2 regions of the Mesobacillus subterraneus genome follow, and region 2 is predicted to be linked to the other one. Evidence: riboswitches for the same ligand, from Rfam matches in the RefSeq annotation. Region 2 holds a riboswitch; the other holds the start of a gene.
The links. Region 2 has a riboswitch for FMN ahead of ribD (bifunctional diaminohydroxyphosphoribosylaminopyrimidine deaminase/5-amino-6-(5-phosphoribosylamino)uracil reductase RibD). Riboswitches for the same ligand answer to the same signal wherever they lie in the genome.
Positions count from the first base shown of each region.

Region 1: linked by a shared signal. The riboswitch ahead of LC048_RS06215 (ECF transporter S component) and the one ahead of ribD (bifunctional diaminohydroxyphosphoribosylaminopyrimidine deaminase/5-amino-6-(5-phosphoribosylamino)uracil reductase RibD) in region 2 are both predicted to bind FMN.

Region 1 is NZ_CP129019.1:1,231,006-1,243,044, reverse strand. It holds gene LC048_RS06230 (RecQ family ATP-dependent DNA helicase) at 1-61, opposite strand, end outside; gene LC048_RS06225 (YpbB family protein) at 52-1,083, opposite strand; gene LC048_RS06220 (ferredoxin) at 1,391-1,639, shown strand; gene LC048_RS06215 (ECF transporter S component) at 1,877-2,458, opposite strand; FMN riboswitch at 2,621-2,753, opposite strand; partial or broken gene serA (phosphoglycerate dehydrogenase) at 3,052-4,627, shown strand; gene LC048_RS06205 (histidinol-phosphatase) at 4,705-5,517, opposite strand; gene LC048_RS06200 (LysM peptidoglycan-binding domain-containing protein) at 5,585-6,217, opposite strand; gene LC048_RS06195 (M23 family metallopeptidase) at 6,183-6,557, opposite strand; gene LC048_RS06190 (hypothetical protein) at 6,776-8,020, opposite strand; gene sigX (RNA polymerase sigma factor SigX) at 7,995-8,546, opposite strand; partial or broken gene LC048_RS06180 (ATP-binding protein) at 9,137-10,925, opposite strand; partial or broken gene LC048_RS06175 (response regulator) at 10,922-11,639, opposite strand; gene ccsB (c-type cytochrome biogenesis protein CcsB) at 11,752-12,039, opposite strand, start outside.
Region 2 is NZ_CP129019.1:479,671-491,709, reverse strand. It holds gene LC048_RS02410 (CAP domain-containing protein) at 1-316, shown strand, start outside; gene LC048_RS02405 (S8 family peptidase) at 874-2,115, opposite strand; gene zupT (zinc transporter ZupT) at 2,352-3,161, opposite strand; gene LC048_RS02395 (peptidylprolyl isomerase) at 3,524-4,405, opposite strand; gene LC048_RS02390 (S1C family serine protease) at 4,415-5,617, opposite strand; gene ribH (6,7-dimethyl-8-ribityllumazine synthase) at 5,843-6,313, opposite strand; gene LC048_RS02380 (bifunctional 3,4-dihydroxy-2-butanone-4-phosphate synthase/GTP cyclohydrolase II) at 6,348-7,541, opposite strand; gene ribE (riboflavin synthase) at 7,553-8,209, opposite strand; gene ribD (bifunctional diaminohydroxyphosphoribosylaminopyrimidine deaminase/5-amino-6-(5-phosphoribosylamino)uracil reductase RibD) at 8,222-9,304, opposite strand; FMN riboswitch at 9,441-9,586, opposite strand; gene LC048_RS02365 (metal-sensitive transcriptional regulator) at 9,643-9,984, opposite strand; gene LC048_RS02360 (hypothetical protein) at 10,105-10,305, opposite strand; gene dacB (D-alanyl-D-alanine carboxypeptidase/D-alanyl-D-alanine endopeptidase) at 10,420-11,898, shown strand.

The sequences.
Region 1 (12,039 bases), 750 kb from region 2:
CCTGCCCTGGACGGAAATCCTCGAACTTAAAATACTTTTTTAAAAATCTTCTTAACTCCATTCCACATCACCATATTTGGCCAGAACTAGCCTGATTTCAAAATAAGAAGCATCAGCCACATGTTCCTTTATTTGCTTTAACTTTTTGGCAGAATTTCGCTGTGCCGTTTGAAGAATGCTTTCCCTTTTATCAAGAGGAACATAGTCATCTATATTGAATCCCTTGATAGAAAGAGCAATTTCCACGACATGATCTTCGATTGTGCTTTGTTTTAAGTTACGGACAGCCGCTATCTCTTCCAGGGCATAACCCTTTAGCATTAACTTATATGTCTTATCTGTCGAAATCGTCAAAGGAACGTTACGCTCTGGCTTCTTGATCAACCCATTTAGTAATGGGTAAGCATTTGAATTCTCCAGGACCTTATCAAACATAGCATGCAAGCAGTTGAGGAATTCGAAGTGATAGTGAGCCGGTTCCAGCCCGATCCATTCAGCAGCCTGCAAAGTCGTCAATCCAATTTTCCTGTAACCTGTCAATCTTAAAACAACCAGTTCAGGTTTCACATTTGGATTATCCAGTGCAGAGATAAGTTCAACATACAGCCTTTCTGCCAGCTTATATCGATCTTCATTCTGTTGCTTAATGTATTGTTTTACCCAGGTAAGAGTATCTCGCTTGTTCCTGACTGGTATAAAGGAGCGTTCATGGTTAATTAAATTCGAACTAACCTGGATGAGAAGCGTCAACCTTTCCCAAAAGGTACCCGTCACCTGGTGGTATTTCCAACCATTAAGATAATCAGGAAGTTTGTATTCAGATAATTGTTGATCCAGGACTGCTTCGCCCTTTCCTGTTAAAATTACCTTTGAATCTGCTATCTCCTCCACCAGCCCTCGATGCAGTAACCGGCTAATCATTTTTTCGAGCCCTTCTCTTGTAACTGAGGGATATGTATGAAAATATGCGGTGATTTTATATAAATGAGCGTCCTGAATTGTCTGAGAGGAACGCTTTCCCTGTAAAAGATGAAATAACGAATAGATGGTTCTTTCGCCATTGATGCGTTTCAATATTGACAAAACAACTGTCTCCAAATACGTTATCCCCATAACATCACCTTTGAATGAAATATTAAGCAATGGGCACGATAATATTCAGCCCCCACTATAGCAGAAAAATAATATACCATTATTTTAACATGAAAATATCTAGTGAAATGTTTTATTTTCAATGAAAAAACCATTCAATGCCTTGTGTGATAAGCATTCTCAATGCTTTTTTTATTGAAATGTTGGCGATACAGTTTTACAATAGATATGAGGAATACGTTTTCACTACTTTGTGAAAACAGCATATTATTGTTAAACACTTGGGAGGAATTATATCATGGCTAAGTACACAATTGTTGACAAAGAAACTTGTATTGCATGCGGAGCTTGCGGTGCTGCTGCTCCAGATATCTACGATTACGATGATGAAGGCATCGCATTCGTAACACTTGATGAAAATGAAGGGATTGTTGAAATTCCTGATGTATTACTTGACGACATGATGGATGCATTCGAAGGCTGCCCAACTGACTCAATCAAAGTTGCAGAAGAGCCATTTAATGGAGATGCTACTAAGTTCGAATAAAGAAATACATAATTCCCGCTTATAAGCGGGAATTTTTTTATGTTAAAAATTTTCGATATATTTGCTTTTAGTAAAGATTGCGGTAAAAATCCTAAAGCCGATTTTAACGTTTTATCTGTCATGCATCACCACATTTGAACAGCTGTCATGCATCACCACATTTGAACAGAATCTTTAGCTTCCTAAAAATTTAAAAGCAACGGTGCAGGCCGTTGCTTTTTTAAGACTCACATGAGTTTATGCACTTTTAAATGTCTGCTGTCTCTCGATCCATGTTTTCATCCTTGTGAAAATCAGCATGAATATGACAGACATCAGTATACCTTTGACGAAATTGAACGGCAGAATCCCGGCAACAATCATCGCACGCGCTTCCGGTCCAGACATTGCTGGCATGTTTAAGAACAATGTGTAGGCAGGAAGGAAAACGTAGTAGTTAAGGACACTCATCAGGATTGCCATACTTGCTGTCCCAGCTACTAAGGCAAACGTCATTCCCCTATTGGATTTCATCCGTTGATAAATATAGTAAGTTGGCAGAATAAATAAAACTCCTGCAACAAAGTTGGCAGCATGGCCTACTGGAACACCAGTATCACTGCCAGTCATGAAATAATCAAGCGTATTCTTCAAGAATTCTACTAAAATACCTGCTACCGGTCCAAAAATCAACGCAGCAATCAATGCAGGAAGATCACTGAAATCGACCATTAAAAATTTTGGAAACGGTGGCAGCGGAAAGTTCAGCAGCATCAATACATAAGAGATACTGCTCAGCATACCAATTGATACCATGGCTTTGACACTAAATTTTTTCATTTTCCTCTCTCCTTATAGAGATCCATCTCACATAAAGAAGAAAGGTTCAGCAATCACATACCATTAACAAATAAAACCCTCAAGATGTGAGCTTGAGGGAGTTTTGTGAAAGGCATGCTTAATAAACGTTCAAAACCTGCATTTTTTGAACGTCTGCAGAACCTCCATCTTCTCCCATCCAGACTATACTGTCGGCTTTGGAATCGCACCAAATCCTGCCCATACAGGCTCGCGGGCTTAGAGAATCAATCTCATTACCGCCGATCGGGAATTTCACCCTGCCCCGAAGATAGACCATATTTAATTTAACAAGTTCATTATACTGAAAAAAAGATCATTTGTGAAGATGTCTGCTTGTGACGATTTTTTGACTGTCCCATGTAAAATGAGACATGGCATGGAATGACCCACACAAATGCTAAAAAACTCCTGATAAATTCGGATTAACAGAATATATTTAGAATAAATCCGATAATTTTGACAGCGCTTGCATAGTATTTATGAACAATCTCGCAGTTTGACAAAAGAATATTCGTTTTGTAAAATAATCAGAAAATTAACACTTTGTTTTCAATAAAAGGAGTGGGTAAAAGATGTTTCACGTTCTAGCTGCAGATTCTATTAAAGAAGAAGGATTAAGGCCCCTTTTAGAACACAAGGGAATCCAGGTACATATCGGAAGTGTAGACTCAGGAACAATCGATTTACAAAAGATTGACGCCCTTCTCGTCAGGAGCGCAACAAAAGTCACCCAGGAACTGCTCGATCGAATGCCCTCACTAAAAATCGTCGGCCGTGCAGGTGTCGGTGTAGATAATATTGATATCGCCGAGGCGACAAAAAGAGGAATTATCATCGTGAATGCTCCAGATGGGAATACGATTTCTACCGCAGAACATACTTTTGCGATGATGTCAGCTTTAATGAGAAACATTCCGCAGGCACACTCTACTGTAAAAAAAGGAGAATGGAAGAGAAATAAATTCATTGGGAATGAACTTTACGGAAAAATATTAGGAATAATTGGTTTAGGAAGGATTGGTTCTGAGCTTGCAAAAAGAGCCAAGGCTTTTGGGATGTCAGTAAAGGTATACGACCCGTTCCTGACAAAGGAGCGTGCAGCCGTTTTAGGCGTTCAATTATCGACGTTCGATGAGGTTCTCGCCGAAACAGATATCATATCGGTCCACACGCCTTTAACGAAGGAAACGAAAGGCCTTCTTAACGAAAAGACTTTGAGCCAAACCAAAAAAGGGGTCTATCTCCTGAATTGTGCAAGAGGAGGCATAATTGACGAGATGGCTCTCGCCCATTATATTGAGAACGGTCATATTGCTGGTGCTGCACTGGATGTATTTGAAGTTGAACCCCCCAGAGAATCACCCTTTACTTAAGTTTGATTCAGTTATTGCCACCCCACACCTAGGAGCCTCTACAAAAGAAGCGCAGTTGAATGTTGCCACTCAGGTCGCAAGTGAAATCAGAACATTTTTTGAAAATAACCCTGTTGCCAATTCAATTAATCTTCCGGCCATGTCCAAAGAAATTTACCAAAAAATCCAACCTTATCACCAGCTAGCAAAAGAAATGGGAAAAATCGTTTCAGAATGCCATAACAAAGGAATCAGCGAGCTTACAGCTACTTATTCAGGCACTGCGGCAGAACTCGAAACCTCTTTTTTAACAAAGGCCTTGCTTGCAGGATTTTTTGAAAACCGCATTGATATGAAAGTAAATGAAGTAAATGCTATCCACATTGCCAAAGAACGCGGCATCATGGTTGGTGAAAAAGTGACCGGAAACTCCTATGGTTACGCAAATACGATAACAGTAACCGCAAGTGGGGATGGTGAATCTTTTACGGTGAGAGGAACTTACATTGACCATTACGGACCAAGGATTGTCAGCCTCGATGGCTTTAACATCGATTTTCATCCATCAGGAAACCTTTTGTATATCCAGCATATGGACCGCCCAGGTGTTATCGGGCATGTAGGAAAAGTCCTTGGTGATCATGGCGTGAACATTGCGACCATGCAGGTAGGCAGAAAAGAAGCAGGCGGCGAAGCAATCATGGTCCTGTCGTTTGATAAGCCCCTTTCAACAGAAATGATCGGCAAGCTTGAGTCGCTTCAGGACATTGTCACAATCAATAGTATCGTTCTATAAACACCGCGAACAGGCCTCCAATTAGCGAGGCCTGTGTTTTTTTGGGGGCGTTCTGCATCATAAGAAAATTAGCTGCGTTATCCCAAAGGATAGGATTTTCGCTCACCTTTGGAAAAGGTCACGATTTCCTCATAGCCAACTTCCCGAGCTAGCTCAAGAGCCTGATCGAAATCAGCACCGACATGCTCAGGTACATGGGCATCAGATGACAAGACGATTGGTATTTTCTTATCAAAGCACATCTGCAATAATTTTTTGTCTGGATACAAAGTCTGAGTAGGCTTCCGCAGTCCGGCTGTGCTAATTTCCACACATGTCTTGGACTGTGCCAATGCTGAGGTCGCACGGTCATACTGTTCCATGAGGAAGTTTTCATCTTCAGGCACATACTTAAAAATTTTTACCAGATCAATATGACCAATGATATCAAAAAGATTGGATTGAGCCAGCGTTACCACCTGATCAAAATAACTTCTGTAAACTTCATAAACATCTCTTTTGTCCCATTCTTCGCGAAACTCTGCAAGGTCTATCCCAAAATCATCAATCCAATGAATTGATCCGATTACATAATCGAAGTTATAGCTTTTGATAAACTGTTCCATCTCCTTATGCTTTCCAGGGGTATAGTCCATCTCGATGGACATTTTAACGTCAATTTCGTTTCTCCAGGCTTTCTCAAAAAGATGGACATAATCTGCCATATCATAAAATCTGCGTTCATCCACCCAGCTGTTGCGTAAAATATTCGCAGTCTGATAAAAGTGATATGCATGCTCAGAAATCCCGAAATGCTGGATTCCTTTTTGAGCCGCCGTATCAGTAAACTGCTTTAAATAGTCCAGCGTCAATGTGCCTCTTTCCAAATGGTTGTGGTAATCCGTCAGCATAGTCCCCATCCCCTTTGTGACCGTTTTACCTATTATACTTTCAGATTATAACCGGTACAAGGATAGATTATCGGGTAATTAATATTTGCTGAGGCTGTATCGTGTCAGATGTCAGATTGTTCAATGCTTTTAATTTTCCCACAGATGTATTTGTCTTTCTTGCGATCGAATGGAGTGTATCTCCTGAAGAAACGACATAACTCTTTCCAGCTGACTTCTCAATTATCAATATATCACCTTGAGTGATAATGCTATTATTTATATTATTTGTTTGCTTAATCGCTTCTACCGAAGTATTATAGTGATCCGCTATTGACCATAGCGTGTCTCCTCTCTGTACAGTATGCTTTAGCTGTCTTTCAACTGATTGAGGTACACTAGCCACTGGATTCTGTCCATTAATTTCTACACCTTCACCAATTAGGTTCTCGCCTTGACTTCCATTGGTGGTATCATCTGTCAGACGCAGCTTCGCGATTGTTTCCAGCGTCACTTGATTACTTTTTTGCTCCATCGCTACTATAGGTTGTCCTACAGTTGCTTCTCCCAAAGCCAGCACGGGATCTACGGCATTTCCCTTATCATATGTCCATTTTTCTTCATGGATTTCAAAATGGAGATGAACTCCAGAAGAATCCCCTGTATTTCCCATCAGGCCGATAATATCACCTTGCTGAACGGCCTGCCCTTTTTTTGACATTTCTTTTGTTCAAATGAGCATATACAGTTTCAAGGTTGTTATCATGCTTGATGAACACAACATGTCCATAAGAGCCTGAATAATAAGACTTTGTTACTACTCCTTTATCAACACTATGTATAGGTGTTTTGAATTCACCGGCAATGTCAATTCCCTTGTGGTGGCCATGACGTGTTCCATATAAATCCGTAATGACCCCTTCAGCTGGCCAAACCCAATCTGAAGTCAATTCCTTTATATTGAGCATTTCTGCCTGTGAGTGCTTTCCGCCAAGAAATAACAAGCTGATACAGAGTGCCATGATCCCGGCTATGAGTAAACGCTTTATGTAATCCTGCATTTTTTTCCTCCTTAACTTTTTACTCCCTTTCCATCCCTATGACAGCCTGTACGATATTAGAACTGTTCAGGCAGGAAAAGCAGCAGCTAAAAAAGCACATTCGTTATAATTGGTGGTAAACTGCTTTTTTATGCAAAAGAAGGAAAATTTGTTTTACAATAGGGATTTCAGTTATATCAAATCCACAAAAAAAAGAAAGACCTAGTAGCCTTTCTTTATTAATCAATATTTTTTTTGTTTGGAGCGAGTGGCAGGGGAAGAACTACGTTCAGATTAAAAGGTCCAAGCTGGTCGATGTTCGCATTTGTGAACCTGACTCCAGAGTAATCAAACTCCCTCGCTGTCATTAAGACTGCCTCAAGATTTGGCAGGAAACTATCGTCCAGGGTTGTATTTTTATCTAAGGTAATCTCTAATATACCATCTGCAGTTGTATTGGTTTGTGCCAAGCTGAAATCTTCCGGAAGTGATGCTGAGAGGTATCCTATTTCATCACCTTTCCACATCTGCGCGAAGGCAGCTCCTATTGTTTCATGCTGTTCTTTTGTCGGCACTAGGTACGGATTTGGCATACCTTCCACTGTCAAAAATAAGTATCCCCTTCTATTTTTTGATTCTGTGTTGAGTGGGAGTTCTTTCATTTGGCCATAGTTGCTTAATTCGATCCCTGGTTTGCCCTCTGTTGTGAGAACCATTTTATCTATACCTGCTCCAGAGAAATTTTGCGTCATCGATTCGACAAACATGATATTCGCTGCACTTCCATCACGATAAGGGTGATCTTGTTTCACATCCATGGTCAAAGTCTTCGTGGCTTCATCAAAGTTCCAGGTTGCATCCATAGGATAATAATCGGTCAATCCCCATTCCTTCTCCTTTAGCTTGGGCATCGTTTCGGTATAACTCTCTATCAGGGACTTGCCTTCTTCTTTCGGTGTTGTGACGGTAACCGGAACGATCGCCATAGCCTGGTCATCAGGAATTGCATAAGTGAAGGTTTCTGAAGTCTCAATGTCTACCTCTTCTGGATATAAAGAAATCAGGCCGTCATATGAATTTGCCTTATCCATTGCTGAGAACTCTTTGCTCTTTTTCTCAACATCACCATCGGCTGCATCCATCATGAGAGTGCTCTCCTCCTGGCTAGCACTTTCATTTGCTGTATCATCCCTGACAGCTGTATCCATCTCCATGGACGATTTGGCATCAGAAGCAGAATTGCTTTCCATGCTCTTATCGGCGGAGTGGTTCACACCCATCAATCCCGGTGAAAGGATGAACGCGAGGAATAGTACAGCTGCCAGTGCCGCACCCGGAATGACCCATGTCGGCATTTTTTTCCTTTTTTCAACACGATGGGCGATATTCTGATAAATGTCACGAGAGTCGCGATGATCTTTAACCTTAGGCATTTGGCCGAGGATGTCTTCTAGCTGCTTATCGCTTAGCTGTGACTTTTTCACTAGTCATCCCTTCCTTTTCAATCATTTCTTCCATCAGCTTTTTCAATGTCTTCAGAGCACGGTGCTGAGTCGTCTTTACCTTACTTTCCGTCCATGATAAAGCTTCTGCTGTTTCGCTGATAGTTAATTCATGTATATAGCGCATGATGATGACCATTCGCTGGTCAACCGTGCATTGGTCAAGGCATTTGTATATCACTTGAATCTCTTCACTTTGAAGTGCCATCTCTTCAGGAAGAGGCTGATCGTCCCTAACCTGCCGTGCAGACATATCAAAGGACTCAAGCAATCGCTGCTTCCAGCCCTTCTGTTTGCGGAAATGATCAATGGCGACATTTTTGGCAATCGAGAACAGCCATGTCTTTTCACTGCTCTTTCCCTCAAACCGGTCGTATGCCTTCAAAACACGAATGTATACTTCCTGTACAAGGTCTTCAGCAAGCTCCCTGCTTTTAACCATATAAAATAAAAATTGAAAAACGTCATGATGATATTTTTGATACAATTCATCAAAAACGGAGTTCATAGCTCTATTCGCCTCCGTATTCATTAGATTAGTCGTAAAGTATTAATAAAAGTTTCATATTAACTATATTATTTTTAGAATGGAAAAGAAAGGATTTTTCGGGGACAAAATATTTAATACAGATCCTTTAATTAAAAAAAATTCCCTAAACCTAACGATGGGTTTTGCTTTAAATGATATCCTCTATCAACGCTCTAATGGACCCTCTCTCTTTGTTTCCCCTCGAGTTTGTCCGATAGAAGGGTTCTAACGGACACCTTCCCCTCGTTCCTCTTGGAGTTTGTCCGATAGAAGGGCTCTAACGGACACTTTTCCCTTGTTCCCTTTGGAGTTTGTCCGATAGAAGGGTTTTAACGGACACTTTCCTCTTGATCCCCTTGGAGTTTGTCCAATAGAAGAGGTCTTACGGACATTTTACACCCATTCCCGTCTTTGTTTGTCCAATAGAAAGGGAGGCAGACTTTTCTTAGAGTTTACTACCACGGATTCATCTTGTCTTTCCTTTAGAAACACAAACAAGTCCACCCCAAAACGGCATGGACTTGAAGTTAATATTCATTGTTCCTCGTGAATCAAGAATAGTCGGCAAGTTATTCAATATTTCGAGGGATGAAAAAGGAAAATGTCGTACCTTGTCCGAGTTTGCTTTTTACAGAAATATTGCCTCGATGTGCGTCGATAATATTCTTGGCAATCGCTAGTCCAAGGCCGGTGCCAGATACACCGCGAGTCCTGGATTTATCGCCTTTATAAAACCTCTCGAACAAGAATGGCAAGTCTTCTTCAGGGATACCAGGTCCCTGGTCGCTTACTTCGAAATATAAGCCTTTTTCATCGGTTCTTCCGCTGACCACAACGGATGCCGAATCCGGTACATGCCTGATTGCATTATCGATCAGGTTAGTTAGGACCTGTTCGATGCGGTCTGGATCAAAACGGAAATCCTCTTCCTCTGCATTAACCTGGACAGATAACTCAATTCCCTTTTCCTTCGCCAAGCCATGGAATTTACGGATAATTCGATTTACATAGGGATTAATTTCGACAGATTCAACGTTCAGAAGGATATGACCTGCTTCCATGCGTGCCAGGTCAAGAAGTTCATTAACAAGGCGGCCCATCCGCAGGGATTCATCATATATGACCTTAGCCATTTCCTTCTTTTCTTCATCCGTTTGAGCGATGTCATCGACAATCGCTTCACTGTATCCTTGCATCATCGAAATTGGCGTCCTTAATTCGTGTGAAACATTCGCGATGAAATCTTCTCTCATCTTGTCAAGCTTTCGTTCCTCTGTCATATCCCGGACTACAGCAACAGCACCACGGATGAATCTTTTATTATAAAGCGGGCTGACGATGATCACCCAGGTTCTTCCCTGGGCAGTAATCTCACCAACCTGTTCTTTCTCCGTATTTACTGCGAGTTGGAATAACTCCATCACCTCAGAAGGGACGGCATCTGTGTTCTCGGAAGCAAGACCCTGTTCATAATACCAATACCTCAGGAATACTTCAGCAGGCGGATTCGTAATCAGGATTGTACCATCCCGATTGAATGTGATGACTCCATCTGCCATGCTGCTAAGGATGCTTGTCAGCTGTTCTTTTTCCTGACTCAATGCATTCATATTGAATTTTAGCTGCCTGCCCATCTGATTGAAGGCGGTTGCTAATTCCCCAATTTCATCATGAGTAAGGATTGGTACCTTTGTGTCGAACTTTCCTCTGGCTACTTCAAAGGCTGCCTCCCTCATTTTCCGCAAAGGTGCAGTAATTCTGGTGGACAGGAAAAAGGCAAATATGGTGGTAAGGACGATAGCGACTCCTGCAGCAAGCAAGATGAACTTGGTTGTCAGCCGGGTTGTCTCTTCCATCACTTCAAGGGACTGATAAATGAAAACTGCACCGTTCTCTTGCTCAAACTGGTCCAGCGGAACGCCGATCATTAAATATTGAGTATCATCAACTTCGTTTGATATCCCTGGCAAGGGCGTGATGATATCAACAGTCTTGTCCTTCTCAAAAACCGAAGAAAGATCCTGATCGTCCATAAAAAATGAAATTGGGACATGTGTCGCGTCGTCTCCACCAGGTGAGTAAAAATAAGTATCCCGATTTTTGATGACTGTTACCCTGGAGTCATCATCAACCATTTCCCATGCAATCTCCAGGCCCTAATTGTTCCTCCTGGCCAGGATGGTCTTCCAGAACCCTGGCTATTTTCTCTGCAGTATTGGTCATTCCTTTTCTGGTTTCATTAATGTGATAGTTCTCAAAGAACTCCATCAGCATGACTGTCAAGATGAATAACACAAATGAAACCAGTAAAAGGATGGTAATCCAAAGTTTACCTACTACACTGCGCCAAAACATCATTCATTGACTACCTCGAACTTGTAGCCAACCCCCCCAGACTGTCACGATCATTTTCGCAGCCTGTTCAGATACTTTATTCAGCTTTTCGCGCAGTCTTTTAACATGTGTATCGACGGTTCGCAAATCACCGAAAAATTCATAATGCCAAACTTCTTTCAATAATTGCTCACGATCAAAAACTTTATCTGGAGCTTTTGCAAGGAAGTATAGCAGTTCATATTCCTTAGGCGTCAGGCTCACTTCTTTGCCATCTGCCAAAACCCTATGGGCATCATTATCAATGGTTAAATGAGGGAAAACAATCACATCTTTAGCAGTCGTCTCTGTCTGCAGGTAGCTTGTGCTCGATGAACGGCGCAGCATAGCTTTGACTCTCAGGACAACTTCACGAGGACTGAAAGGTTTGACGATATAATCATCAGTACCGACCTCGAAGCCTTGTACCCTGTTCACTTCTTCGCCTTTAGCGGTTAGCATGATAACAGGTGTTGACTTCTTTTCACGGAGATCACGACAAACCTCGATCCCGTCTTTCCCAGGCATCATCAAATCAAGAAGGATTACATCATAATCGTTGGCAATCGATTTTGCCAGCGCTTCATTACCATCTTCTGCTTCATCAATTATATAGTTCTCTCTTTCAAGATACATCTTTAATAATCTTCTAATTCTTTCTTCATCATCCACAACTAAAATCTTCACGTCTTTTTCCATAAGGTATATCCCTCCCTGCGATTATTTTACATAAACATGCGCCTACTTGCCACGATTTTTTAAAAAAGGCCTTCACTTAAAACAGTGAAGGCAGTCATAAAATTGACACAAATCACGAACCTGCATAAGAATGCAGACCTGCAATAACTAGGTTAACTGCAACAAGGTTGAACATGATAATGATAAAGCCAATTACCGCTAGCCATGCAGATTTTTCACCATGCCATCCTTTTGAAAGGCGCAAATGCAAGAAAGCTGCATAGAAAAGCCAGGTTATCAATGCCCATACTTCCTTTGGATCCCAGCCCCAGAAGCGTGTCCAGGCAATTTGGGCCCAAATCATCGCAAAAATCAGACCGCCAAGCGTGAAGACCGGGAAGCCGATTAAAACGGAACGATA
Region 2 (12,039 bases):
TGATCAGGTTCGAATAACAGCCCGCAAGCACAGTGCAGATATGGCGGAAAACTCGTATTTCAGCCACACGAACTTTGAAGGGCAGTCACCTTTTGACAGAATGGAAGAGGATGATATTGCATTTTCCGTTGCCGGAGAGAATCTGGCGTATGGACAGTTCAGCAGCATTTTTGCTCACGAAGGTCTGATGAACTCACTCGGGCACCGCGAAAATATACTGAAGGCAGATTTTAAACTGCTCGGTGTCGGCGTCGCGTTCGGTCCGAAAGATGAGCCTTATTTTACTGAGAATTTTTATAGTAAGAGAAAATTTTAAGCCGGATCTCATTTCTTGAATTGGAAAAAATCGCGGATAATTTCCAGTTCGCTATAAAAACGAATTTTTCGCTATAAAAATGGAAAAATCGCTATAAAAAATGGATTTTCGCTATAAAAATCAGAAAGTCGCTATAAAATGAAGATTTTCGCTATAATATCATTTCTATTGTGTGAACAGGCATGTTCAAGACTAGTTTTCACACCAAGTTACTATCCTTTTAGATGCTTGAACTATTTTATTGTCGGTTTTCACAACTTTATTGGCGGTTTTCACAACTTTATTGGCGATTTTCACAACTTATCGGCGATTTTCACAACTTATCGGCGATTTTCACAACTTATTGGCGATTTTCACAACTTTATTTGTGATTTTCAATTTTTATTTGTGATTTTCAATTTTTATTAGTGATTTTCAATTTTTATTGGCTAAATCCACTTACTTATTGGCGAAAATCAAATTATATTGACGAACTGGAAATTCCGGGCGTTTTTTTCAAGCAGAGAACAAAAAAACCACTTAATCAGCTCTCGATTAAGTGGTTTTTCATTCAATATTTACTTCACTCGCGGGAATCCAAAGCCTGATGCATAGTCATCACCAGATGCTGCTCCTGATCCGCCAAGAATATCATTCGCTTTTGCGCGGTTCTGAAGTTCCGCACGAAGTTGCGTATGACTCATGTTTGGATTTTCAGCCCAAATCTTTGCAGCGAGTCCCGATACGTGCGGAGTCGCCATGGATGTTCCGCTGATTGTGTTATAGGTTCCATCGTACCATGTAGATTCGATCGCTCTTCCAGGTGCGGACAGTTCCACATCGAGCTCACCGATCACATAGTCACCGTCTGTCAGCGGATTGCCACGAGATGAGAAGTCTGCAACACGGTATGTACCGTTCTGCTGGACATCTTCTAAAGCCGCTACAGCCACTGCATTCGGAAGGGCACCCGGATAACCAATCGTATTGGCATTTGGTCCGCTGTTACCTGCCGCGGCGACAACTAGGACACCTTTTCCATATGCATAATTGACAGCATCAGCAATCATCGTGCTCTTGCTGCTGGATCCGAGTGACATGGAAATGACCACTTTTGAACCTGTACGTACTGCTTCATCCGCAGCATGCCTGATAGCTCCAGCAATATCATCCGAATAACCTGATCCTCTGTCATTCAATACTTTATAAGCCCAAAGGTCTGCATTCGGAGCCACTCCGTAAATGCCCAAACCTGTTCCGCCATGAGCCAGGACTGTTCCTGCAACATGAGTTCCATAGCCATTTTTATCCGAACATGAATTATTGACTAGAGGCGACTTACGCTGTGTAAAATCCTTACATTGTTCGTCGCTGCCAGCTAAGTCAGCATGATTTACGTTCACCCCGGTATCGAGTACGGCTACCTTTACTCCGTTACCTCCAGATGTTGCCTGAAGATTGCTATCATTATAGATTGCTTCCATTCCCCAAGGCGTTTGATCGGCTGGCGCAGACTGTGCTCCGGACCCCGGTTTTGCATTCAGCTGCACCTGGGAAACTGTTTCTATTTGTAGATTCTTATTTTTCAATAGTGCCTGGTATTGCTTCGCATTGACTTCTATTGTAAAACCTTTCGCACCAAAATCCCATCTTTTGCCGAACTGATCTTTTGCCTTAGCCTTTTCAGCTGCGGGACCCTGGACCAAAACCCGGTATGTATCCTGTGTCTCTGGTGCCTGGTCAAATGCCCCAGCCGTGAACATAGATAAACCCATTGTCATGCTTAATAGTGCGGCTCCTAATACTTTCTTCTTTTTCACCCAACCACTCCTCTGCATTTTTATGGTGTTGCCAGCTTACAGACTCTATTATATTTAAAATATTCAGAAAATATAAATATGCTAAACTGTTCATTTTTAAGTCTTTTGAATCAGGATGATTAGCACATTTACCAAATTTTCATATGCGTAAAGAACTGTTTTTGGATTTTCCCAATATCCGAAGAACCAAAAAGAGTGACCTTTTACAGGTCACTCTTTCATACAGGGTAGTAAACTTATATAAATAGCAGCAGACTGACGGCCATGACTGCCATTCCAGCAATTAAGCCGTAAATGGCTAGATGAGATTCATCATATTTTTTTGCAGCAGGTAACAATTCATCAAGTGAGATAAATACCATGATGCCAGCTACGGCCGCGAAAATGACACCAAACATTATGTCATTCAGGAATGGCATTAAGAAGAGGTACGCCACAAGAGCGCCGATCGGCTCGGCAAGACCCGACAGAAATGACAGTTTAAAGGCTTTCTTCTTATCGCCAGTGGCAAAATACACCGGGACAGAAACGGCAATTCCCTCAGGAATGTTGTGGATCGCAATCGCGATGGCTATCGCCACACCCAAAGCCGGGTCCTGGATGGCCGAAGTGAAGGTAGCGATTCCTTCCGGGAAGTTGTGAATCCCGATTGCCAGAGCTGTGAAGGTGCCCATCTTCAACAAGGCTGCATCGTGGGCAACATTAGACGGCGCGTTCATATCCTCGACCTTTTTTAGTTCATGAGGATTTCCCTGCTTGGGTATGAACTTATCGATCAAGGCAATTAACAGGATTCCAGCGAAAAAACCGCCTACTGTTGCCCAGTTGCCTAATTGTACACCCATTGCAGAAACCAGTGAATCCTTTGCTTTGACGAAAATCTCGATCATCGACACATAAATCATCACACCAGCAGAAAATCCAAGTGCGACCGAAAGGAATTTTGTATTCGTCCTTGATGTGAAAAAAGCTAAAATACTACCGATTCCGGTAGCTAGACCTGCAAATAAAGTTAAACCGAATGCAAATAGAATCTCCTGTGACATTTTTCATTCTCCTTTGACCATCATTATTTACCCTGCACCCTAGAATTTTCATAAAAAGTGAACAATAATCTTTAGTTTATGCCGCAACACGAAATTGTTACACTTGCTAAATTTTCAAGTCTAATATTTTCGCAAAGATGGACATGAACCAAAATGTTTCCTCAGGTAAACTTTCAGGGTGCAGAAATCCTTTTACTAAACACAATATATGCGTATGGATTAAAAAGTTTCCTTTGCTCAACATTTTAAAGCAAAGGAAACTTAGCCTGCAACTAAATTATTCTAAAAATTTATGATTTTTTCGATGGACTAACCTAAACACTAAAAAACCCCTGCAAAAAGCGCAGAGGTTTTACAACTTATTATAAATAGCTTTTAATATCGTATTCGGCTTTTTTCTCATCCAGCCAGTTTGGATATTGCGCCTGGATTTTCTGGTCAAATAACAGTTCTTTAATCTCTTCCTGGTGTTCATCAAATACTGCTTCCTTAGCAGCTTTTTTATCAACAAGCTTAATGATATGGAAGCCGAATTCTGTTTTGACCGGCTCACTGACCGCATTCACTTCCAAGGCAAATGCTGCATTCTCGAATTCCTCCGCCATTTCTTCTCTTCCAAAATAACCGAGATCCCCACCGTTATCTGCATTGCTAGCATCCGTTGAATAGGTCTTTGCAAGTTCTGCGAAATCTTTTCCATTATCAAGCTCTTCCTTGACCTTCTTGGCCGTTTCCTCATCTTCTACCAGTATATGGCTCGCCTTCACCTGTTCCTTCTGGTCAAAAGAATCTTTATTTTCCTCGAAATATGACTTCATTTCCTCTTCAGTCACGTCGATCGAAGGTCCGATTATTTTTTCCGCGAGCAGATATATTTCGATGTCCTTCCTGATTCTTTCCATGGATACCTGATTTTGTTCAAGCGCTGAAGCAAAAGCTTCTTCACCACCATATGATTCCTGTAGCTTCTTAAGCTCTTCATCTATCTCATTACCTGTCACCTTTACCTTTTCCTTTGAAGCTTCCATTTCGATCACTTTGTTCGTGATTAAGGAATCCAATATCTCAGCACCATACATTTCTGTTAATTTCGTGTTCAATTCATCCTTCGTGATTTTCTCTCCATCGATGCTCGCTGCAGTTTCTGTTTTGGCAAAAGCAGTCGCAAAGATTAAGAGCACTCCCAGAAAAATAGCGGTAAATATCATTAAGAGTTTATTATTTTTCATAAAAGCTATCATCATTTCCCTCCATTATTCTGGACTAGCAGCGGAAATTGCTACTTTTAAGGTTTGCTGTTTGCCGTCACGGTATATTTTCAATTCGACATTATCGCCCGTTTGAAGTTTCGTATACATGTATCTTCTTAGCTCGCTTGCATTCTCCACTTTTTCATCATTGATTCCAATGATGACGTCCTGCTTCTGAAGTCCAGCTGCAGCAGCCGCTGATTCAGGGTCCACATAGGTCACCATTGTTCCTGAATCAACACTGTCTGGCAGGTTTTCGAGGTACATATCTGGAATCTGCGCCAGATCGGCAAGGCTTACACCTAAATACGGACGTTCTACTTCCCCTTTTTCCATAAGCTGGTTGACGATTGGCAGAGCTTCATTGCTTGGTATTGCAAACCCCAGGCCTTCCACGCCATTTTGCGAGATTTTCAAGCTGTTGATCCCGATTACTTTTCCATCTGTATCGATTAACGCACCACCGCTGTTACCTGGATTGATAGCAGCGTCCGTTTGAATGACGTTCATTTCCCATTCCCCGGCAGAGGTTGGAACTGAAATTGAACGATCTATCGCACTGACGATTCCCTGAGTCACTGTCCGCGATAAATCGAGACCGAGCGGGTTGCCGATGGCAAGCACCTGATCACCAGCTCTTAATTCAGAAGAATCACCAAATTCAATGACATCCTCTGCTTTTGCTGCATCAATTTTAACAACCGCTAAATCTGTCAATGCGTCCGCACCGACAACTTCTGCATCAACTTTCTCTCCATTGTACAAGCTGACCTCAACCTTTGAAGCACCTTCAATGACATGGTTGTTCGTCACGATGAAAGCACTGTTTCCTTCCTTCTTAAAAATAACCCCGGAACCAGACCCACTCTCAACATTTCCCTGACTTTGGGAAAAAGGATTGCTTTGCGCCTGGATATTCGTGATACCGACAATGGATTTAGATGAAGTTTCAATGATATCAGCTATCGACCCAGAATCTTTTGTTGAAGTGGGTGTCGTAATGATATTAGAATCCGTTTCTGCGGCTGATTCAGTTTGAGGCTGGTGCTGACTCCCTGCGTTCACTTCTGTATAATTAACAGCTGCAAGTGTCATCGCCGAACCTACTACCCCAGCCATGACAGTCGACATGATGCTTTTTAATCTATATGATTTTTTGATTGGCTCCTGTTCTTCATAACGGGAACGCTGTTCAAATTCATTCATGTTTTTTCCTCCTCGCTTCTAACTTGTCTTCATCTTAACCAGAAATTATGAACAAATTATTAACAAACTGCGGCGAGGGTTTTAAAATTCGGGGAAGATTTTTGCGTTAAAAGGGGAATGTCTAAGTCCTCCTTTTCATAGAGGAAATCGAGGGGGCTATACGGAGGAGGATTGCCCACTCAAAAAATGACTGCAGGCTAATTTGCCTGCAGCTTCGTAAGAATATTACATTTCAATATTTTTCATCAGATTAGCCATTTCAATCGCGGACATTGCAGCGTCCCAGCCTTTGTTGCCGGCTTTTGTGCCAGCACGTTCGATTGCCTGTTCAATAGTATCGGTTGTCAGAACTCCGAAGATGACAGGGACCCCTGAATTCATCGCTGCGGCTGATACACCTTTTGCTGTTTCATTCGAGACATAATCGAAGTGTGGAGTGGAACCGCGAATGACTGTTCCTAATGTGATGACCGCGTCATATTTATTGCTTTTCGCCATTTTTTGCGCAACCAATGGGATTTCGAAGGCACCCGGTACCCATGCTACATCGACATTGCCTTCTTCGACACCATGTCTTTTCAATGCGTCCTGTGCGCCGCCCAGAAGTTTGCTTGTGATGAATTCATTGAAACGCCCTACTACGATTCCAACTTTAAGACCTGTTCCTACTAAATTACCTTCGAAAATTCTGTTCATGTTCTATTCCTCCAATTAGCCCGTTTAATTTGGATTAAAAATGTAGTAAATGTCCTAACTTGCTGTGCTTTGTTTTTAAATAATTTTCATTTTCTTCCCTTGTTGGCATCTGGATTGGCACTCGGTCGACCACTTCCAGGTCATATCCCTTAAGTCCTTTGATTTTCCTAGGATTATTGGTCAGCAATTTCATTTGCTTGATGCCAAGGTCTTTTAAAATCTGGGCGCCAATTCCGTATTCTCGCAGGTCTGCACTGAAGCCAAGCTTTTCATTGGCCTCTACGGTGTCATAGCCCTCTTCCTGAAGCTTATACGCGCGAAGCTTGTTCATCAGGCCGATGCCTCTTCCTTCCTGGCGCATGTACAGAAGGACACCGCGCCCTTCTTTGTTTATCTGGCTCAATGCTGCATGAAGCTGCGGGCCGCAATCACAACGGAAGGAGCCGAACACATCGCCAGTCAGGCATTCAGAGTGGACTCTTACAAGAACCGGTTCTTCCGGATCGATTTTTCCTTTTACAAGAGCAATATGTTCTTTGTCATCTACGATATTTGAATACCCAACTGCTTTAAAAATACCGAATTCAGTTGGAAGATCAATTTCAACTTCTCTTTTTATCAACTGGTCCTTGCGATTTCGATATTGAATGAGATCTTTTATCGTAATCATTTTCAAATCGAATTGGTCAGCAATTTTACGGAGTTCCGGAACTCGAGCCATTGTCCCATCTTCATTCATGATTTCACAGATGACTCCGGCAGGCTTCGCACCGCTCAATTTAGCCAGGTCCACAGCAGCCTCAGTATGGCCCGCTCTCCTTAATACTCCGCCCTTCTTTGCAACAAGCGGAAAGATGTGGCCTGGCCTTTTAAAATCAGCGGCCTTTGATTCTGGGTCCAGCATGCTTAATACAGTAGCCGAGCGTTCGAAAGCGGATATCCCGGTTGTTGAATATTTATGATCAATGCTGACGGTAAACGCTGTGCCGTGTGGATCTGTATTTCGGGAAACCATCGGCATTAAGTCCAGCTTCTGGGCTAATTCCTCTTCAATCGGTACGCAAATCAATCCCCGGCCATGTGTTGCCATAAAATTGATGACATCCGGTGTCGCCTTCTCTGCGAGGGCGATGAAGTCTCCTTCATTTTCCCGGTCTTCATCGTCACAAACGATGACCACATTCCCCTGCATAAGTTCGTATATAGCCTCTTCAATTGGATCAAACATTTACATCACCCTCACATAAACCCGTTATCCTCTAAGAACTGGGCTGTAATATTGTTGCCTCGTTTTATAGCTGCCGGAAACTGGTTACTCAAAAAGTGACCTACATACTTGCCGATCATGTCACATTCAATGTTGACAATATCACCTGTATCCTTGAAACCTAACACCGTATCTTGTAAAGTGAGCGGGATGAGCGATAGAGTCAAGCTGTCTTCTGATACTCCGAAAACAGTCAGGCTCGTCCCGTCAACAGCGACAGAGCCTTTCATGATGACATACTTCAGCAATTCGGGATCTACTTGAATTTCATAGTAAACGGCATTCTCTATTTGCTTTTTCCCTTTAATGGTTCCAACGCCATCCACATGGCCGGCGACAAAATGTCCGCCGAACCGGCCGCCCGCTGCCATCGCTCTCTCCAGGTTCAGCTTCGAACCTCTTTTGACAGCTTTTAAACTGGACGCTTTGACCGTTTCAGGCATGACATCAACTGTAAATCTGTTCTCTGTATAGGAGGTGACGGTCAGGCACACCCCGTTAACAGCGATGCTATCCCCAAGGCGGACATCTGTCAGGACTTTCCTTGCGTCAATCGTCAGGACAAATGACTCCCTTCCATGCTGGATATTCGCGACAGTCCCAATTTCTTCAATAATCCCCGTAAACATAATAACCTCCTTCTATAACGGCTCGGCAATGATCCGGATATCCTGGTCAATTTGTTTTACCTCTTTAATTTCTAAATGAACTGTATCCTCAAGCCGGGCAATGCCTTCGCCTCCGTAAGCAGTGGGAGCACGCTTCCCGCCGAGCAGCTTTGGAGCGATATATGTGATAACTTGCTGAAAGGCTTTCTCCTTTAAAAAGCTGCCATGGACCTCGGCTCCGCCTTCTACGTAGACAGAAGTAATGCCCCAGTCTCCAAGTTTTTTCAGCATGTCAGGAATTCCAACTTTTTCAGTTTCCAGCTTGATAATCTCAATGCCAAGCTCAGTAAATTGCTTTATCCCTTCAGGCTCTGCCCGTGCTCCGGTCACGATAATGGTTCGTGCAGCCCTGTCATTTATGATTCTTGAATCCAGAGGGGTGCGAAGTGTGCTGTCCAGAACGACCCTCACCGGATTTTTCCCGCCAGCTTCAAGCCTTGTCGTCAGGCTAGGATTGTCGTTGATGACGGTGTTGACGCCAACCAGTATCGCGTCATGTGTATGTCGAAACTGATGGACATCCTTCCTTGCCTCTTCTCCTGTAATCCACTGGCTCTCTCCTGTCACAGTAGCGATTTTCCCATCAAGGGTGGTGGCTGACTTCAAGGTAACATAGGGCAAACCTGTGCTTATGTAATGAAAAAATACTTTGTTCAGCGCTTTTGCTTCTTCCTCCATTAACCCAACTTGGACATCTAAGCCTGCTGCAAGCATCTTTTTCACTCCTTCTCCGCCAACAAGCGGATTCGGATCGACCATGGCGACAAACACTTTCTTGATTCCAGATTCTATCACCAGATTCGAGCATGGCGGCGTCTTTCCGAAATGACTGCACGGCTCTAAGCTCACGTACAATGTGGCGCCTTCAGCATTCTCACCAGCCATGGAGATCGCGTGTACTTCAGCGTGCGGCTCACCCGCCTTCAAATGGGCACCCATTCCAATAATCTGACCTTCTTTTACAAGGACAGCACCAACCTGGGGGTTCGGTGATGTCTGGCCTTCGGTCGCACTGGCGAGATTGATGGCCAATGCCATATAATCCCGGTCGTTCATCTTGGTCCCTCCTTTCAATAGGGTAATTTCACAACAAAAAGACCCCGAAACAAAATGGCTTCGGGGTCCTAAAAAAGGCAATGTCAAACTAGAGGGTTAAAAAAGGGCATACTGATCCCGATCTTTTAATCCTCGTTTTTTCCTTCTCCCATCCAGACTTTAACTGTCGGCCCTGGGAGTTTCACCAGATCCACCGTTTAACAAATGTTAACCGGGTCACGGACTAAGAAGCATCGCTTCATCACCGCCGGTTGGGAATTTCACCCGACCCCGAAGGAATATATTAAGTTAGTGACATTATACAGAACATTATGTTAAATGAAAAACAAAAAAGCTTTTTATTTTTTCATCAACTTCTCAATCGTAGTCAAAAGTTCATCAACTACCTCATTGTCGCCTTCCTGAATTCGTTCGACGATGCAAGATTTCATATGGCCTTCGAGGAGGAGTTTGGCTACGCTGTTCAAAGCAGCCTGCGTCGCTGAAATTTGTGTGATTACATCGTCACAGTACGTATCTCTCTCAATCAGGCCTTTAATGCCGCGAATCTGTCCTTCTATCCGGTTCAATCTCGTCACGAGATTCTTTTTCGTTTTTTCAGAGTGATGGCTTTTCCTTTCTGATGAGCAACAGCTGTCACCACATTCAGTTGGGTTCACTTCGGGCTCTAATATGTCCATCTAAAAACCCCCCTTTATCTTTTAAGCTTATTTTATCATACCCCCTGATAGTACCTATCATAAAACCTATTTATTCTTAAAAAACAAAAATACACCCCATGAATCAGGGTGTAGTACATTCTAGATTTGACTATTCTCTCTCCTAGTTTGCGAGAGTAACAGAAGCTCTCTTGAAATTCCAGCAGTAAAGAGGCTGCCTGCCAGAAGCGCCAGTGTTCCGTACAGAGGGTCTGACACCTTTGAAAAAATCAGATGGGCATAGAAGTAAAATCCTGCTCCGATGGCTAGAATGAGTAAGGTATTCCAAAAGTATCGGTACATTTTTTTCCCTCCTGAACCTTATATTAATTAAAACTTTATCATAGACTCTACTAGTTGGTTATTGGGAAATTTCCTGTCGAATTCAGTTGAGATGTGAAAGGGATGAACCAAAAGATGAAACAAAAAACTACAGCAATCACCATATTCTCATTAGTTATCATGTTAGCCATCATTCCGTTTTTTCATACTGAAGAACCGCCAGCCAGTGCCGTGGAGCCTGGCGGGGACCTAGCGGAAAAAATCAGCAACATTTTAACAAGCGAACCAGTTCTTGATGGGGCTTTGGCTGGTATCAGCATCAGGTCTGCGGAAGATGGAGTGCTTTTGTACGAGCATATTGGGGATACAAGGCTGCAGCCAGCCTCCGTGCTGAAATTGTTCACAGCAGCAGCCGCGCTTTCCGTTTTAGGAGATGAATACCGTTTTACAACTGAAGTTTGGTCGGATGGAAAAATCGACGGCGGTACGCTTGCAGGTGACCTTTTTCTAAAAGGAATGGGCGATCCAACCCTGCTTCCGGCAGACTTCGATGAAATGGCAAAAAAACTGAAGAGTAAAGGAATCAAGAAAATTACCGGCGCTATAGTAACTGATGACAGATGGTATGATAATGTCCGTTATTCAGAGGACCTAACCTGGAATGATGAGCATCAATATTTCGGAGCCCAGGTTTCCGCTCTGACTGCTTCACCAAATCAGGATTTTGATGCCGGCACTGTCATTGTCAATATTTTACCAGGCAAAATAGGAAAAGCAGCAAACATTTCACTAGAGCCCGAAACCGATTATGTAAATATTATCAATGAAACAAAAACAGTAGATTCTGAGGGAGAACATGACCTAATAATCGAACGTGAGCATGGGTCGAACAGCATTTTGGTGAGCGGAACGATTCCGGTCAACGCTCATAACGCAAGAGAATGGGTTGCCGTCTGGGAGCCTTCCTTGTTTGCAGGAAGTCTTTTTAAAAAGTCTCTAGAAGAACATGGGATAAAAGTAGTTGGGAAAATTAAAACGGGAGCTGCCACCGGCACAATGACCAATTTAATTTCTCATAAATCAATGCCTCTTGCTGATTTGATGATTCCATTCATGAAGCTAAGCAATAATGGGCACGCCGAAGTACTAGTAAAGGAAATGGGAAAGGTCATTCATGGGAAGGGAAGCTGGGATGACGGCCTTGAAGTCATGGGTGCAGAGCTTGGCAGCATTGGGATTGATACGAACCGTCTTGTGTTGCGGGACGGATCCGGAATCTCGCATGCCAATCTCGTACCAGCAAACGAAATCACAAAACTGCTGTTTCTTGCCCAAAGCGAGAAATGGTTTCCTGCTTTCAAGCGTTCACTTCCCGTTGCAGGTGAAAAGGACAGGATGATAGGCGGGACATTGCGAAACAGGCTGAAAGAAGAGGACCTGAAGCATCGTTTATCCGCTAAAACAGGGACACTGACCGGCGTGAGTACGCTAGCCGGATATGTAAAAACAAGCAGCGGAGAAAACCTTATTTTTTCCGTTTTGTTGAATAACCTCCTTGATGATCGAGAAGGCAGGAAGGTGGAGGATAGAATTGTTAGGATACTTGCGAGATAAATACCCTTATAAAAATTACGATGCTCTTATGGAGTTGGATTGGACTTCAAAAGAATCTGATTTGGGTTGAACGGTACCCTTATGTTGTTGAATTGGGCTTCATAAGGATACGATTTGGATTGAACCATACCCTTATGTTGC